DNA from 3 places in the Nitratireductor mangrovi genome. Region 2 is predicted to be linked to each of the others. Evidence: predicted binding sites of a transcription regulator. Region 2 holds the regulator's gene; each other region holds the start of a gene.
What was found. Region 2 encodes HrcA, which represses chaperone genes, less so after heat shock. Its sites were predicted from a motif close to GTTAGCACTCNCNNNNNGNGAGTGCTAAC; they were not measured.
Positions count from the first base shown of each region.

Region 1: a site for HrcA is predicted at 590-618, ahead of FQ775_RS07800 (co-chaperone GroES). Genes of this name have one in related genera too.
Region 3: a site for HrcA is predicted at 1,268-1,296, ahead of groES (co-chaperone GroES). Genes of this name have one in related genera too.

Region 1 covers NZ_CP042301.2:1,589,584-1,591,848, forward strand. The annotation lists gene FQ775_RS07790 (usg protein) at 1-63, opposite strand, end outside; gene FQ775_RS07795 (hypothetical protein) at 88-426, opposite strand; gene FQ775_RS07800 (co-chaperone GroES) at 767-1,081, shown strand; gene groL (chaperonin GroEL) at 1,132-2,265, shown strand, end outside.
Region 2 covers NZ_CP042301.2:3,965,223-3,967,487, reverse strand. The annotation lists gene rph (ribonuclease PH) at 1-278, opposite strand, end outside; gene hrcA (heat-inducible transcriptional repressor HrcA) at 433-1,503, shown strand; gene FQ775_RS19460 (methyltransferase domain-containing protein) at 1,617-2,265, shown strand, end outside.
Region 3 covers NZ_CP042301.2:2,515,219-2,517,483, forward strand. The annotation lists gene FQ775_RS12355 (pilus assembly protein) at 1-1,181, shown strand, start outside; gene groES (co-chaperone GroES) at 1,360-1,656, shown strand; gene groL (chaperonin GroEL) at 1,719-2,265, shown strand, end outside.

The DNA of each region.
Region 1 (2,265 bases), 2.4 Mb from region 2:
GGCAGTGGTCAGGCCGTAACCCTCCATCTGCAGGCAGAACTGCCTGCTGACCCTTGTTGACATGTAAATCTCCCTTTCTCCGCAACGTCACGCATCAAGCCGATCCGGCATGTCCCGGCGATCTGGCGCGGGCCTTGACGATCCGAGCGCATCGAGCCGGCACAAGGCGTCCATGATCTGATCGAAAGAAACCGGCAGCCGGGCGCCCGGCTGCCGGCGCAGCGCCGGATTTGATTCAACGGCGCAGGCGTCCGACGCCCATGAGGACAGGATGGCCCGCTTTTCCTGGACATCGAGCGTTTCGTCCGCCAGGACCGCGCCCGGACTACTGAAATGTTCCGCCGGCGACAGCAGGCGGTCACATGCGAGATCGGATGTTTCGGGAACCAAAGAGGGGATGATCGGCGGCATTTTCTGTCGGTTCATCGTTGTCCTCCGTCTCAGATAAGCTCCTTTGCTTGTGCTTCGCATTTGGCCTCCGGCGAGCGCCGAAGTTGCTCTTATTTTGGTGGCATCTTGCAAAAATTCAAGCAGGCCGAACGCCCGGCGGCGTGCGCATTTGCTCGTATTAGTGGCGCATTTTCAAGGCGCTAGCACTCCGGACTCCCGAGTGCTAACTTTTTTGCGTCGACCTCTTGAAACTCCAAAAACACGAAACTAGCTCATCCGCGCGCGGCGCCGAATCCGGGCCGCGCACCCCGTTCCGGTTCGCTGGAACCGGCGCGGTGGAACCTCTCAACGTGTTTGTCCCAAAGAGGAGAACGACATGACGTTCCGTCCATTGCACGACCGCATCCTTGTTCGAAGGGTCGAGGCCGAAGAGAAGACGGCCGGCGGCATCATCATTCCCGACAATGCGAAAGAAAAACCGATGGAAGGCGAGGTCATCGCGGCCGGGCCGGGCACGCGCGACGAGTCCGGCCAGTTGCAGCCGCTGGACGTCGCCATCGGCGATCGCATCTTGTTCGGCAAGTGGTCCGGCACCGAGATCCGGCTTGATGGCGAAGACCTGCTGATCATGAAGGAAAGCGACGTGCTCGGCGTAGTCGAAGTCAACAACACCATGAAGAAGGCGGCCTGACGGCGCCCTCTCCAGTCAAGATTGCTGCCTATAGAAAAGGAGTGAATCCAATGGCTGCCAAGGATGTGAAATTCCACACCGACGCGCGCGAACGCATGCTCAAGGGCGTCAATATTCTGGCGGACGCCGTCAAGGTCACGCTCGGCCCCAAGGGCCGCAACGTCGTCATCGACAAGTCGTTCGGCGCACCCCGCATTACCAAGGACGGCGTCACCGTCGCCAAGGAGATCGAGCTCGAGGACAAATTTGAGAATATGGGCGCCCAGATGGTGCGCGAGGTCGCATCGAAGACCAATGATCTCGCCGGCGATGGAACGACCACGGCAACCGTTCTCGCCCAGGCCATCGTCAAGGAGGGTGCGAAGGCTGTTGCGTCCGGCATGAATCCGATGGACCTGAAGCGCGGCATCGATAAGGCCGTTGAGGCCGTCGTCGAGGAAGTCAAGCGCAACGCCCGCAAGATTACCCAGAATGGCGAGGTCGCCCAGGTCGGCACCATCTCCGCCAATGGCGAGAAGGAAATCGGCGCAATGATCGCCGAGGCCATGCAGAAGGTCGGCAACGAGGGTGTCATCACCGTCGAGGAAGCCAAGACCGCCGAGACCGAGCTTGAGGTCGTCGAAGGCATGCAGTTCGACCGCGGCTATCTCTCGCCCTACTTCATTACGGACCAGGACAAGATGCGAGTCGAGCTCGAAGAGCCCTATGTCCTGATCCACGAGAAGAAGCTCTCCAACCTGCAGGCCATGCTTCCGGTTCTGGAGTCGGTCGTGCAGTCGTCCAAGCCGCTCGTCATCATCGCCGAGGACGTCGAGGGCGAGGCCCTGGCCACGCTGGTCGTCAACAAGCTGCGCGGCGGGCTGAAGGTCGCGGCCGTCAAGGCGCCGGGCTTCGGTGACCGCCGCAAGGCCATGCTTCAGGATATCGCCGTTCTGACGGGCGGCACGGCCATCTCGGAGGATCTGGGCATCAAGCTCGAAAACGTGACCCTCGACATGCTGGGCCGAGCCAAGAAGGTGGTGATCGAAAAGGAAAACACCACCATTGTCGATGGCGCGGGCTCCAAGGACGAGATCCAGGGCCGCGTTGCCCAGATCAAGGCGCAGATCGAGGAGACCAGCTCCGACTACGACCGCGAGAAGCTGCAGGAGCGGCTGGCCAAGCTCGCCGGTGGCGTCGCTGTC
Region 2 (2,265 bases):
AGGCGCTGGATTTCGAGCGTGCGGCCGCCCTGCTTGCCGCTGCTGGCCTCGCGTCGCATGCGGTCGCCGGTCGAGCGCGGCAGCATGCCGTATTCGGCCGTCACCCAGCCGCGGCCGGAATTGCGCAGCCATGGCGGCACCCGCTCCTCGAGGCTGGCCGTGCACAGGATGTGGGTGTCGCCGAACTTGACCAGGCAGGAGCCCTCGGCATGTTTGGAGACGCCGCGCTCGAAGCCGATGGCGCGCATCTCGTCGGGCTTCCGTCTGGAAGGGCGCATGATGTGATTCCCGTTCAGGCTTTGCTTGAGAAGGCGCTTTTAGCGGTCCGGCCAGCGCGACGCAAAGGAAAAGCCGGCATTGCGGGCTTTGCCGGTGCCCTGTGGAGGACTATATATTGCCTCAGGCTATCGTCATGGCAGACCACTTGAGAACATGACCAAACCGCTGCTCGATCAGACACTTGAAGCGCTCGACAGCCGCTCGCGCGACATCTTCCGGCTCATCGTCGATTCCTATCTGCGCGACGGCGACCCGGTCGGCTCGCGCAATCTGTCACGCATGCTGCCCTCGTCGCTGTCACCCGCGACGGTACGCAACGTGATGAGCGATCTGGAGCATCTCGGGCTCATCTATTCGCCACACATCTCGGCGGGCCGGCTGCCAACGCAGAAGGGCCTGCGCTTCTTCGTCGACGCCTTCATGGAGATCGGCGACCTGTCGGAAGACGACCGGCGTGTCATCGAGGCGCAGGTCAAGGCCTCGGGCAGCGACGCCTCGCTGGAGCACATGCTGACCGAGGCGAGCCAGATGCTCTCGGGCATGTCGCGCGGCGCAGGGCTGGTGCTGGCGGCCAAGAGCGAGACCGGGCTGAAACATATCGAGTTCATCCAGCTGGAGCCGCAGAAGGCGCTGGCGGTGCTGGTTTCGCAGACGGGAGACGTCGAAAACCGCATCATCGAACTGCCGGCCGGGGTTACGGCGGCGCAGCTTCACGAGGCGTCGAACTTCCTCAACGCGCATATCCGCGGCCGCACGCTGGGCGAGGCGCGCGCGGAGATCGCACGGCTGATGGAGGAGACCCGTGCGGCCCTCGACACGCTGTCGCAGGATCTCGTCGAAAAGGGCCTCGCGGTCTGGGCCGGCGCGGACGCCGGCGCGCCGGCGCGGCTGATCGTGCGCGGGCGCGCCAATCTTCTGGAAAACCTCACAGCCGAGGCCGACATCGAGCTCCTGAAACATCTGTTCGACGATCTGGAGACCAAGGAAGGGCTGGTGCAACTCCTGAACCTTGCCGAGGAAGGCTCGGGCGTGCGCATCTTCATCGGTTCCGAAAACAAGCTCTTTTCGCTGTCGGGCTCATCGCTGATCGTGGCGCCCTATCGCGACCAGGAATCGCGGGTGATCGGCGCGCTCGGCGTGATCGGTCCGACCCGGCTCAACTATGCGCGCATCGTGCCGATGGTCGACTATACGGCGCAGGTGATCTCGCGGCTGATGCAGTAGGCGTGCGGCGTGGCTGCCTGTGCCCGTCGCTGGCCTCGGCTTCAAAGGACATCGTTTCCGACATAATGTGGGTGGGCTGGCGAAAACCGCCACGACGGTCGCAGGGCAGGATCATGGGTTCAGACGAAGACTTTGCCGCGCTGGAACGGCGTGGATGGGCCGAGGAAGAAACAGCCAAAGCCTATGCCAGAGATTTTGCAAGGGCATCCGAAATGGCGGTTCCTCGCCTTGTCTCCGATGTGATGGCCAAGCGTGGAATGAAGGTGCTCGATCTGTGTTGCGGTCAGGGCATCGTCGCGCGTGGCCTGGTTGAAGCCGGCGCCGAGGTAACGGGGCTAGATTTTTCACCCGCCATGCTGGTCATTGCCTCCGATGAAGTCCCAGAGGCGACCTTTGTCGAAGGCAACGCTATGGCTATGCCCTTCGAAGATGCGTCCTTCGACGCAGTGACAATGGGTTTCGGAATGCCGCACGTACCAGATCCGCCGGCAGCGATGGCAGAGGCCCGCAGGGTCTTGAAACCCGGCGGCCGCTTCGCCTACTCCGTCTGGCAAGACACCGAACTTTCGGCTTTCACCTACGTTTTCACGGCCATCGGCAGACACGGGTCGCCGCACATCACCTTGCCGCCCGGACCCGGCGCAACCGATTATGCCGATCCGGCGCGTGCATTTCCGGCGATGGAGGCGGCAGGCTTCACGGAGGTAAGTTTGGGCGAGGTCGACAGCCGCTGGCACATCGACAATCCGGGCGCTCCCTTCG
Region 3 (2,265 bases), 1.5 Mb from region 2:
ATGGCGAGGAAGGCGATCCGCTGTCGCGCTTTTCGCTCTACAAGGACATGAAGAAGGTCGACACCCGCGAATGGGTGGTCACCGGCCAGGAATGGGTCTGCACCAGCTATCGCAAGAACGGCTCCTGCCGCCATGGCGAATGGCGCGAGACCGGCTATTACGACGAGACCATCGCCACATATGCCAGTTGGCAGGGCTGCGTAGAGGCGCGGCCTCACCCCTATAACGTCACCGACGCCGCGCCGGCCGTGCCGACCGGGGTCGCGGGGGTCTATACCGGCGATCCGGCGACGCTGTTCGTGCCCATGTTCGCGCCCGACGAACCCGGCGACCGCTGGGAAACCGCGCTCGATGCCGATCCCGACAATTTCTCCGCCGTCAACAATTGGTGGAACGACGGCACCGAGAGCAGTTCCGGCGCCACCCGCCAGAAGAACATGGGCAAATATTTCGAGGTCCGGCCTTATGGCGCCAGTTCGCCGCAGGGCTCCGGGCCCAACTATTCCTGCACCACCAAGCCGATCACGCCTCTGACCGACGTGACGACCGAGGCCGGCATCGCCACGATCAAGGGCGCCATCGACGCCATGTCGCCCAACGGCGCCACCAACGTGCCCGAGGGTCTTGCCTGGGGCTGGCGCACCGTCTCCGGCGGCGCGCCCTACACCGAAGGCCGCGGCGACGGCGAGAAGGGCAACGACAAGGTCGTCATCGTTCTGACCGACGGCGCCAACACCTATTACACGCCGGGTTCGCTCGGTTACAGCGATCCCGCCGGCAACAAGTCGACCTATTCCGCCTATGGCTACACCGGCGTCGCCTATGATGGCGGCAGCGAGACGCGCCTGTTCATGGGCACCAGCAGCGCGATCGGCGATTTCGACTATTCCAACGCCAACTACACCGCGGCGCTGAACGAGCAGTTGCAGACGCTGTGCGCCAACGCCAAGACCGCCGGCGTGATGATCATGACCGTGGCGCTCGATCTGAGCGAGGGCAACAGCACCGAGAAGGCCCAGATCGACGGCCTCAAGGCCTGCGCGTCGGAGTCTCGCTTCCGCAAGGATCCGATCGATCCATCGAAGCCGGCCAAGCTGTTCTGGAATGCCACCGGCAGCAATCTGTCGGAAAAGTTCAAGGAAATCGGCGACGAGCTTTCCAATCTGCGCATCGTCAGCTAGAAACCGCGCGCCCCCCTTGACCAGGTGGCGCGGCCCCCTGCCCCGACTTCTTGACACGATATGGACGAGCGACTATCTCACCGCTCGTTAGCACTCGCCATCTGTGAGTGCTAACCGGCCGTCCGGGCTTCGCCGGGCGGAAGTTTCCAGAGAAACCATCCGCATTGAGGATATGCAAATGGCTAAGTCGAAGTTTCGCCCGCTTCATGACCGCGTGGTCGTTCGCCGGGTCGAATCCGAGGAAAAGACGGCTGGCGGGATCATCATCCCGGACACGGCCAAGGAAAAGCCGCAGGAAGGCGAGATCATCGCCGTCGGCTCCGGCGCCCGCGACGAGACCGGCAAGCTGGTCCCGCTCGACGTCAAGGCTGGCGACCGGGTTCTGTTCGGCAAGTGGTCCGGCACCGAAGTGAAGCTCAATGGTGAGGAGCTCCTGATCATGAAGGAGTCCGACATCATGGGCGTCATCGCCTGACCCCGACAAACGCTTCAAGAACATCCAGAAGGACAATCGGGCGTTTGCCCAGGAGCTAGGATATGGCTGCAAAAGACGTAAAGTTTTCCCGTGACGCCCGCGAGCGCATGCTGCGCGGCGTCGACATCCTCGCCAATGCGGTGAAGGTGACGCTCGGCCCCAAGGGCCGCAACGTCGTCATCGACAAGTCGTTCGGCGCGCCGCGCATCACCAAGGACGGCGTCACCGTCGCCAAGGAGATCGAGCTCGAGGACAAGTTCGAGAACATGGGCGCCCAGATGGTGCGCGAAGTGGCCTCGAAGACCAATGACGTGGCCGGCGACGGCACCACGACCGCAACCGTTCTCGCCCAGTCGATCGTGCAGGAAGGCGCCAAGGCCGTTGCCGCCGGCATGAACCCGATGGACCTGAAGCGCGGCATCGACCTCGCCGTTGCCGAGGTCGCCGGCGATCTGGTCAAGAAGGCCAAGAAGATCAAGACCTCCGAGGAAGTCGCCCAGGTCGGCACCATCTCCGCCAATGGCGAGAAGGAAATCGGCGCGATGATCGCCGAGGCCATGCAGAAGGTCGGCAACGAGGGTGTCATCACCGTCGAGGAAGCCAAGACCG